Linked DNA regions of Tunturibacter gelidoferens. The main gene of each other region encodes a partner of the protein of the gene in region 2 in a complex. Links are inferred from orthologs where the notes say so. Each region holds a gene or a part of one and is shown on either strand. Other genes may lie near its edges.

Region 1 (4,699 bases), 130 kb from region 2 along the record:
GCTGTATGCCTCGTCCGTCAATCCGCTCGACGGTTTCACAATTAGAGGGCCCTTGTTTTTCGTTCCGAGCCTTGGAAGGCTTCTCAGACCGACACACAAGATAGCTGGCGCTGATTATGCGGGGCGAATTGAATCGGTCGGCCGGGATATAAAGCGATTTCAGCCGGGCGATGAAGTCTTTGGGGCATCGTTCACGGGAAAAGGCCAGGGAGGATTTGCTGAGTACGTATGTACTCAGCAAGACAGCCTTGCGCCGAAGCCATCCAATCTGTCGTTCGAGCAAGCAGCAGCCGTGCCCGTAGCTGCGATTACTGCTCTTCAGGGTCTACGCGATCACGGTCAGATCCAGCCCGGCCAGAAAGTTCTGATCGACGGCGCATCGGGTGGCGTGGGTACGTTCGCTGTCCAGATTGCCAAATCATTCGGGGCCGAAGTGACCGCCGTATGCAGCCCGCGAAATGTAGACATGGCGCGATCAATCGGTGCGGACCATGTGATCGATTACACACGAGAAAATTTCACGCTAAGCGGGTTGCGATACGATCTGATCCTCGGGGCGAACGCCCATCATTCGATTCTCGATTACAGGCGTGCGCTCAATCAGGACGGAATCTTTGTGTGGGCTGGAGGTGGTTTAGCTCGAATGTTCCAGGCGATCTCACTGAGGCCGCTTCTATCGTTGATCGGCAACAAGAAAGTGCGTTTCTTCATTGCGAAGGTCAACGTAACGGATCTGCTTCTTCTCAAGGACCTTCTCGAAGCCAGAAAGATCGTACCTGTGATAGACAGGCGATACCCACTAGCCGAAGTAGCTGAAGCCCTCTGTTATCGCGAAGAAGGACATGCACAAGGGAAAATCGTTATCACCATCCCTCACGGTAATGAGGTTGATGCTGCCCTCTGAACCTTCAGACCATACAAGATCCGTCTGACAGAAATTTCATTGCTACGTTGATGACATCAGGCCTATGCACTCATCAACCTTGATTTACGCTTCTCCAAATTGGATAAGTAACGAGAAACGCGCTTCTCGTCATTTGCCCACCGCCCACGCGAACCTTCGCGTCGGCTTCCCCGCGCCTAGTACCCGCCCGAATCCCCGCCATGCGATAGATTCTCGAACCGCGTATAGTCCGCCAGATACGCCAGCTGAATACTTCCAGTCGGTCCGTTTCTCTGCTTCGCGATGATGATCTCCGCCTTGCCTTTTAGATCTTCATTCTCGCGGTCGTAGTACTCCTCGCGATGAATAAAGCAGACCACGTCGGCATCCTGCTCGATCGAACCCGACTCGCGCAGGTCGCTCAACAGCGGCTTCTTGTCGCCGCCCCTCTGCTCACTCGCACGCGACAGCTGCGACAGCGCCACCACCGGCACCCTCATCTCCTTCGCCAGCGCCTTCAGCCCGCGCGAGATCGCCGAGACCTCCTGCGTGCGATTCTCAAACCCCTTCTGCGACCCCGACGAGCCCGTCATAAGCTGCAGATAATCGATCACAATCAGATCCAGCGCACCATGCTGCTGCTTCAGCCGCCGCGCCTTCGCCCGCATCTCCGCCAGCGTGATCCCCGGCGTATCGTCGATAAACATCTTCGACTCCATCAGCCGCTCCAGACCATTGATCAGCTTCGCCCGGTCCTCGCGCATCAACATCCCGGTCTGAATCGCCTTCGAGTTCACCAGCGCCTGCGAAGCCAGCATTCTCCGCAGCAGACTCGCTTTACTCATTTCCAGCGAGAACACCGCCACCACCTTGCCCCCGCGCACCGCAGCATTCTCCGCAATATTGATCGCCCACGCCGTCTTGCCCATCGAAGGCCGAGCCGCAATAATCGTCAACTCCGACTCCTGCAACCCGCTCGTCATCCGGTCAAACTCGATGTAGTGCGTCGCCAGCCCCGTAACCTCGCGTCCCTGCTCATACAGCGCATCGATCGACCCAAACGAGTCCTTCACAATCGCCGTAATATCCGAGAACCCGCCCGTCACCGCGTGTTCGGAGATCTCCGTCAACCGACTCGAAACCTGGTTCAGCACATCGATCGCCTCGCGGCTCTGGTCCGAGGCCTCGATCATCCCCATATCGCACACCGTCAGCAGCTGCCGCATCAGGCTCTTATCGCGAACGATCCGAACATAACTCTCAATACTCAGCTTGCGCGGCAGGCCCTCACTGAGCGAAGCCAGATAAGGCAGCCCACCCACCGAATCCAGCTCCTTCTTCTTCCCCAGATAATCGGTGACCGTAACGATGTCTACCGCATGTCCAACCTCAACCAGGTGCAGCATCGCATCGTAGATCTTCCGGTGCGAATCCAGCGCAAAGTCATCGGTCTTCAGCAGCATCGTCGCATCTATAATCGCGACCGGCTCCACCAGCATCGCGCCAAGAATCGTCATCTCGGCATGGACTGACGCCGGCCGTTCCTGCTCGCCGACAATGTGGGGATAAGTAGCCATGAAGTCCTAAATTATCGAATGCCAGCCTGCGGAAGGCGGCGCATTTCTGTGGATTACCCAGCTGTCGGGCAGATTTCAGTCTACGCCGCCCGGCCACACCCACCCACATCCAGAGAACCAAGCCGGATGCCCCACACCAGCCCTCGTGAGTCTGTGTTTTCAGCCTCCACAGAAAGTCGTTATAGGCTATTCGTTAACGACAAACAAACTTCCGCAGGAGCAATAATGGGCGTCGAAAAGGTTCTAGCCATTCCCGAGCAAGCCCAACGCGACAAAGCCTCCTTCGAGGTCCTCCGCGTCTGGATCGCCGAACAGGGCCAGCACGTCAGCATCCGCAGCGGAGCCTGGGAGGACCCCTTCGCCTGGGGCATCGTCCTCGCTGACCTCGCCCGCCACATCGCCCTCGCCCACCAGCTGCAAAACAAGGACACCGACCCCGAAGCCTTCCTCAACCGCCTCCTCGAAGGCTTCGAAGCCGAGATCGAAAACCCCACCGACGAACCCGAGGGCGAAGTCACCCAATAACCCGCACTCTGCTCCGTTGAAACCCGTCTCCTGCCCAGAGCTGCAGCCCTTTTCGAGCCGTCATCCTGTTCAAGTCGTCAATCTGTTCGAGCCGTCCTCCTGCTCGAATCGTCATCCCTTTCGAGTCGTCATCCTGAACGGAGTGAAGGATCCCCGTATTTAGTCCTTTGCCGTTGTTCCTCCCCTAAACCCGTCTCAAACTTCGTCATCTCGACCGAAGCGGCAGACAGCCTCACCGTCTGTCGCGCAGTGGATTGCGGCCACATCTCTCACTTGCAGCGAACCGATGCATGCTGCGGTATCCGTCAAGCCCCCCGCATTTCGCGCACACGCGCCACCCCGCCAAAATAAATCTCAAAACCTGGCGTATTTTTAGCCACCCAAATGTGTGGTGCTAAAACACCACATTCACCACACATCCCACCACACCCAGCCACACAAAAAACCAGGTTCAAACACCACAATTTCGCAAAACCCCCTGCAAAAGCGGGCCTCCGTCGCAGGCCCGCCAGCCCAAAATTATTTGTGCTTGTAATCCTGAAAAAGATCAGGAAACTGCTGCTTCAGCGCCGCCATCTTCGGTACATCGCACACTTGGATGTACGGATTGTTGGGATTCTTCTCCGCATAGTCCTGGTGATAGTCCTCGCCGTCATAGAAAGCCTTCAGCGGCGTAACCTCGGTCACAATCGGCTTGGGAAACACATGCGCCGCATCCAGCTGAGAGATATAGGCCTTAGCCACTTTCTCCTGCCCCGGAGTCGTATAAAAGATCACCGACCGATAAGAAGTCCCCACATCCGGCCCCTGCCGGTTCAACTGCGTAGGATCATGCACCACCGAAAAGAAGATCCGCAGCAGCGTCCCGTAGCTAACCTTCGCCGGATCAAACACAATCTTCACCGACTCCGCATGCCCCGTACCCTCAGACGAAACCTGGTCATAAGTAGCCGTCGACGCAGATCCACCCGAATACCCCGCAGTCGTAGCCGTAACGCCTTTCACCCGCTGAAACACAGTCTGTACGCCCCAGAAGCATCCACCCGCAAACACTGCAGTCTCATGCCCCACCGCCGCATGTGGCTCATCCATCACAGGAGCCGGAATCGGCTCCCTCCGCTCTGCGCCCATCACCATACTCTTTCCCCTTCCAAATAAAATCAACGCGACCACCACCACAGCCAGCAGAATCAAACTTGTCTTGAAAGAACCCATCATGCACCAACCCTTCCCAACTTGGACGCCCAAACCCCGCCAGCGGTTACATCTGGAGGGCCGACACACCTCACTCAGCCAGAAGGTACACACGTCACGAAAGTGACCGCCGCCCGCGCAGGGCGCCCGTCCGGCAGGACACCCGAGGGCACAAAACTAAGCCACGCGCGCCCTGCCCTGAATCTCGATATAAACGTGAATCAAACTAACCGCCGCAGGCGTAACCCCTGCAATACGGCTAGCCTGCCCAATCGTCTGCGGCCGCACCCGCGAAAGAATCTCTTTCATCTCACTCGACAAACCACTCACCGTCGAATAATCGAACCACCCCGGAATCGCCCGTCTCTCCGCCCTCCGCATCTTCTCCATCGAGCGCCGCTGCTGGTCCAGATACCCCGAGTACTTGATCTCCGTCTCCACCGTCTTCATCTCATTCCGAACCCAGGCCGGCAGCTTCGAATCCCCGGCAACATCCATCGCCGCCACCCAACCCCCAAGC
Region 2 (5,734 bases):
CCGAGCCGTAATCGTGGTGGCAATGGGTACAACGTAAGTGGTAGATGGTCTGGCCGGGGAAGGATTCTGAGGGAAATCCGGTCCGGGAGATTACGATCTGGCCGTGTTTGTTCTTGTATCCGGGGGTAGTGCTCTGGAAGTTGGTCATTTTTGCAGGGTTTCGTGTGTTTGATGAATCGGCGGTTCGCTCGCGATCACCCGCTACTGTAAGCCGATCAGAGTGATTTGCGGGTGTGATTTCAGCTTTCGAAGCCGGGTTTTGAGCGGCGGATCCTGGCTAACAGGGATGCAGGGCGGAGGGAGGATGGGTAGTGGAGCATGCTGGCCAGGAAGGCGGGCAGGGTATCGTGGGCGATGCGCAGGCAGGCAGGGACGACGTAAAGATTCATGACGATCTCTGAGATCAGGAGTGAGGCCGCCGCTCCATAGAGCCCGTAGGCTCGCGCCAGGACGTAGCAGAGAACGCAGGCGACGCTGGTGCCAAGGATATAGTAGGTGGCCAGGCGCTGGTGCTGGTTGGTGGAGGTCATCAGCGTGCCGCTGGTGGACCACAACGCGTAGAGGACGACAACGGCGAGAAGGATGCTGAGGAGGGGTCGGCTGGGTGGGACGTGGCCACCGGTCCAATGAACCAGAAACCATGGGCCGAAGCTGAGCATGACGATAACCAGGATCAGGGCTACGAGCAGGGCCAGCTGGCAGGCGCGGCGGAGCAGAGTTCGAGTGAGTTCGTAGTTTCCGGCTCCGAAGGCGATCGACATCTCGGGTTCGAAGGTGTTGTTGACCATTTGGACCATCTGCAGGGCTACCCGCGAGACAGTGCGGGCAGTGCTGAAGATAACGACGTCGGTGGGCCCGAGAGCGTATCCGACGGCGAGCAGGCTGCCTTGCAGGCTGAGGGCGTTACCGAGGGGGAATCCCATGTAGGCGAAGGCCGGTCGGGCGAGCTTGCGAATCTCGGCGAAGCTCGCGTGTTGCCACCCATATTCGATCCAGGGGATGTCGCGCCGGACGAGAATGCAGAAGAATATGGTGATGGCTACGTTAACCGAGGCAAAGACCAACGCTGTCATGCGTGCGCCTGCACCCAGTGTGACTGCGGCGATCATGCAGCCAAAGGCGAAGAGGGAGAACATGTTTTTGAGGAAGGTGCCGTAGGGGTAGCGGCCGATGGCTCGGTAAGCAGATTGAAGGAGCTGCTCTAATTGCCCGAGCAGGACGGAGACGCCGAGATAAAAGATGATCCACTTGGTGTCGGCCTCACCCAGCGTGGTGAGCTTGAGGAGGCGGGAGGCGGGAAGATAGTAGAGGGTTCCGGAGAGCAGTACGATCGTCGCTGTGCAGATGATGGCGATGAGCCACCAACAGCTCTGGAAGACGCGGAGAGCGGCAGCACGGTCATCGCGGGCGACCAGCATCGTCATCTCGTTGCCCGCGACAGAGCCGAAGCCCACATTGCTGAAGCTGAGATAGGCGGGGATGGAGTTGACGATCATCCATTCGCCGTAGAGGGGCACGCTCCAGAAGTGGAGGAAGACCGGGATCTGGACGAACTGAATCACGGTAGAGGAGAGTTTCCCTACCCAGTTGGTCAAGAAGCCAAGCATCAGCCTTCGCTTTGTAGAGATGTCCATGCTCATGAGTGAGATTTGCTTCCTAAATATTTTCCCGGATACAGGGCAAGTCTACTTTCTTATAACCCGTTGGTTTGGAGGATGTTCACGAGAAATCGACGATCGCTGCGTTATTGCTCCCGCAGCTTACGGTCGATTTGAAGCTTTTCTGCGGTGAGCTTAGTCAGCATCTCATGGTCGCCATGGCGGTCTGCCTCGGCGATGAGGGTGCGGAGCTCACGTTGGCGGCGTTCGAGCTGGCGGCACTTGAGGGTTTCGAGCGCGTTTTCGACAAGCTCGGTCATGGATTGCGCGTTGGTGGAGGCAGAATCAGGGTTCTCGGCGTTTTGAAGGGTGCGTGCTAGAAGAATTCGGCTGGGCTCGTCGGGCGCCGCGTCGAGAGGGTTGGGGGGTGCTGGCGCGTTCGCGAGTGACTCAAGTAAAGCGGCGGACGAAAGGCTGTCGTACCATTCCGGATGCTGTGTGAGCTGCTCGACGGCCAGGATGCGCGCAGGGTCGTTCTCCGGGAGAACGAGGACGCGCAAGAGGATTTCCTCGTTCCGATCGATCGGTTCGAGCCGATGAGCACTAACGCTTTCAACTTTTTTCGACGCTGCGTCACTCAATTCTTTAGAGTGAACAAACGAAATTCCAAGCTTCTGCGCCGCGTCAACTGCAAATTCTTCTCGCTGTCGAACTGAAGGCATACGGCGGATGTGCGGCAGTAAGAAATTCATCGCTTTGACCTTCCCTTCGGGAGTACGAGTGGGGAATTGTTCGCGGGCTCGGTCGATGAGGTAATCGGAGTGGCGCTTCGCATCGCGCAGGGCTGCCATGTACTGCTGGACGCCCTGCTCGCGGATGAAGCGGTCGGGATCAAGACCGCCTTCGAGGGTGACGATCTTCACTTCGAAGTCTTCTTCAGTGAGGAGGGCGATGGATTTTTCGGTAGCGGCGGTGCCGGCGGTGTCCGGGTCGAAGTTGACGATGACGCGCTTGGTGAAGCGGCTGAGGAGACGGATCTGCATCTCTGTGAAAGCAGTACCGGAGGTTGCGAGAACGCCTTTGATGCCGGCCATGTAGACAGAGATGCAGTCCATCTGGCCCTCGACCAGCAGCGCGAAGCCGAGGGCGCGGATGTCGGCTTTAGCTTTATCGAGGTTGAAGAGGACCTGGCCTTTGCTGTAGAGAGCGGTTTCGGGTGAGTTAAGATACTTCGCGATGGGGCGGCCCTTCTCATCTTCAGCGTCGAGGGCGCGGGCTGTGAAGGCGATGGTTTTGCCTTGTTCATTGGCGATGGGGAAGGTGATGCGCTTGCGGAAGCGTGCGTAGAGCTGGCCTTGGCTGCCGTCGTTTTGTTCTTTGGCGCTGAAGAGGCCGCTGGCGCGGAGGACTTCGTCGGGGAAGTGTTTGGCGAGCTGCTCGCGCATGTGGTTGAAGTCGTCGGGGGCGTAGCCGATGCGGAACTTCGCGATGGTCTCGGCGGTGACGCCGCGACCGGTGAGGTATTCGCGGGCGCGTGCGGCTTCGGGAGCTTTGAGTGCGGCTTCGAAGTACTGCGTGGCGGCTTCGTGAATGTCGGTGAGTTGGCGGCGAATGCCGGCTTCGCGAACCTCATCGGGGGAGTTGAATTCGCGCTTGGGGAGGGGGATTCCGCACTTGGTGGCCACTACGCGGATGGCCTCGGGAAAGCTGATGTTTTCGAGCTTCATGACGAAGGTGAAGACGTCGCCTTTTTCGTGGCAGCCGAAGCAATAGAAGTAGTTATGGGTGGCGTTTACGGAGAACGATCCCGTTTTTTCTTTGTGAAAGGGGCAGAGGCCGGTGTAGTTCTGAGCGCCGGATTTGCGCAGCTTGATGTAGTCGCCGATGATGCGGACGATATCGGCCTGCTGCTTGACGGTTTGTGCGAAGTTGTCGGACATGGGAGTTGGAGAGATCAGATCAACGGGCTTAGGTTTTTTTGGGCCTGTTTATGAGTTTAGACGGAGATTTTTTTCTGGCCGTGGTGCGGCTTGGATCTTTGAGGATTTGCTGGGCTTTTTGGAGGGGGTTGGGCCAGATTGGGGTGTTTGACCATGGTTTTTTGCTGGTCACAACGTGGTGTTCTGCATGGTGAACGTGGAAAAAAAGCAGTGCACTTTTGAGGTCAAAAAAATGCGTCACGAATTCGAACTTTATTTTGCTCCTTTCCTGTTCAGGGAGAACTGGGTGGTCGGGAGTCGGTTTGCATACAACGATTGAGGGATATCTTCGTGAATTCGCGCGGGCCTACGGTACATGTGCGGAACTTCCGTCGAAGGCGTGTGTTTGTATGGAGGGTAGAGAGCGAATGGCCGGCTGAGATACATGGCTATTCAACAACTTGAGTGCCGCGGCCAAGGCGCCGTTAGGCCAACCAAAGGATGAATGTATGAGATTGGCGAATTTAGTCCGTAAGTTTGTGGTGGGCGCGGCTCTTGCGCTTTTGCCTGCGGCTTCTTTTGCGGGAGTGTTTATTTCGGTGGGCTTTGCGCCGCCGGTGTTGCCGGTTTATACGCAGCCGATCTGCCCGGGTGATGGATATCTGTGGAATCCCGGCTACTGGGCGTATGGCGATGAGGGGTACTACTGGGTTCCGGGTGTGTGGGTTCGTCCGCCGCAGGTTGGACTACTGTGGACGCCGGGCTACTGGGGATGGGGTGGTGGCGCTTACCTCTTCCACGCTGGTTATTGGGGGCCGCACGTCGGCTTCTACGGCGGCGTGAACTATGGGTTCGGCTACGGCGGCGTAGGTTTTGGGGGCGGACGCTGGGTGGGCAACAGCTTTGCGTATAACACCGCGGTCGTCAATGTGAATCGGACGGTGATTCACAACACGTACATCGATAACACGGTGATCAACCACACGGCGATTAACAATCGTACGAGCTTCAACGGCGGGACCGGCGGACTTCAGGCTCGTCCGTCGGCACAGGAGGCTTCGTTCGCGCGGGAGAACCATATTGCACCGACGGCTGAGCAGCAGAGCCATGTGCAGATGGCACACGCGGATCGCAGCAACTTCGCTTCGGTCAACGGCGGTCGTCCGCAGAATGCAGCGTTTTCTCGCCCCGGGGTGCGTGCGGCCAATCAGCAGCAGCGTATCGGGCAGGGAGTGCAGTCGGGTCAGCTGACGGCGCATGAGACGGGCAACCTGGAGAACCGCGAGGCGAGCATCAATCATCAGGCTGCGGCTGACCGGGCGGCGAACGGCGGACATCTGAACGCGCAGGAGCACCAGCAGATCAACCAACGTCAGAATAACGTCAGCAAGTCGATCTACAACGATAAGCACAATGCGAACACGCAGGAGCATCCGCACGCCGAGGCACATGAAGGGCACCGGTAGGCGGTTTTAGAACGAAGAGAGAGCGGCCGGCGGAGGTTTTCGCCGACCGCTCTTTTTTTGTGCCTAGAATCTTAAGAATGGTCAAGAAAGAGATGGATCGGGTGGTTGTGGTGCTGGTGCGGGCACGCAACCCGAATAACATCGGCGCGGTGGCGCGGGCGATGCATGATTTTGGATTTCGCCATCTGCGGATCGTGAATGAGTATGCGGTGCCGTTCGAGACTGCACGGTCGGCGGTGGATGCTTCGGCGGTGCTGGCGGGGGCGGAGGTGTTTGCCAGCGTTGGCGAAGCGGTTGGGGATTGCACGCTGGTGGTGGGTACGACGGCGGTGGGCGAACGGGCGTTGCAGCATCCCTTATATGCGCTTGCGGACGCGGGCGGGAAGATCAGTTCCGAGTTGGCGGGTGAGGGACGAGTTGCGCTGCTGTTCGGTTCGGAGAAGACGGGGCTGAGCAACGATGAGTTGAGTTACTGTCATTGGCTGCTGACGATTCCGATGGAGGAGCAGGAGGAGATTCGGCATCCTTCGATGAATCTTGGGCAGGCAGTGGCGGTTTGTTTGTATGAACTGGTGCGCGGGCGGAGTGCGGTTGCTGCGGGTGGTGCGGATAAGGCGGCTAGTGCGGGTGAGGTGGAGCGGTTGACGGCACTGTTGACTGAGGCGCTGGAGGCGACTGGATATACGAAGCGGCATCCTGCGAATTGCGATGAAGCGCAGGTGCGGCGGCTGGTTTTGAGGATGGGGGTGAC

Evidence for each region.
Region 1: the proteins of dnaG (region 2) and dnaB are in contact, whole or in part, in a crystal structure (PDB 2R6A), measured with the Geobacillus stearothermophilus proteins. The link is inferred for Tunturibacter gelidoferens from one-to-one orthologs. Residues at the interface, in WP_049624496.1 of Geobacillus stearothermophilus: Lys456, Leu457, Leu458, Pro459, Ala460, Asn463, Ala464, Leu467, Leu535, Leu536, Ile537, Ala538, Gln544, Glu545, Asp548, Tyr549, His552; in WP_033016901.1 of Geobacillus stearothermophilus: Ser13, Glu15, Ala16, Gln18, Glu91, Leu92, Asp94, Ala95, Val96, Pro97, Thr98, Ala99, Ala100, Asn101, Tyr104, Tyr105, Ile108.

Annotation. Positions count from the first base shown.
Region 1 is NZ_CP132938.1:1,120,389-1,125,087, reverse strand. Bases 271-3,233 are described here. They hold dnaB (replicative DNA helicase), read right to left. Parts: upstream 2,461-3,233; coding sequence 1,081-2,460; downstream 271-1,080. Other genes in these bases: RBB81_RS05255 (DUF5076 domain-containing protein), read left to right, coding at 2,686-2,985; RBB81_RS05265 (NAD(P)-dependent alcohol dehydrogenase), read left to right, coding at 271-904. Also shown: more of RBB81_RS05265, read left to right, coding at 1-270; peptide-methionine (S)-S-oxide reductase MsrA, read right to left, coding at 3,505-4,122; tRNA uridine-5-carboxymethylaminomethyl(34) synthesis enzyme MnmG, read right to left, coding at 4,357-4,699. UniProt on the Escherichia coli protein: The main replicative DNA helicase, it participates in initiation and elongation during chromosome replication. Travels ahead of the DNA replisome, separating dsDNA into templates for DNA synthesis.
Region 2 is NZ_CP132938.1:1,250,049-1,255,782, forward strand. What follows is about bases 1,142-4,127. They hold dnaG (DNA primase), read right to left. Parts: upstream 3,539-4,127; coding sequence 1,745-3,538; downstream 1,142-1,744. Other genes in these bases: RBB81_RS05770 (lipopolysaccharide biosynthesis protein), read right to left, coding at 1,142-1,634; RBB81_RS05780 (YXWGXW repeat-containing protein), read left to right, coding at 4,027-4,127. In the rest of the region: more of RBB81_RS05770, read right to left, coding at 240-1,141; more of RBB81_RS05780, read left to right, coding at 4,128-4,983; RBB81_RS05785 (RNA methyltransferase), read left to right, coding at 5,061-5,734. UniProt on the Escherichia coli protein: RNA polymerase that catalyzes the synthesis of short RNA molecules used as primers for DNA polymerase during DNA replication.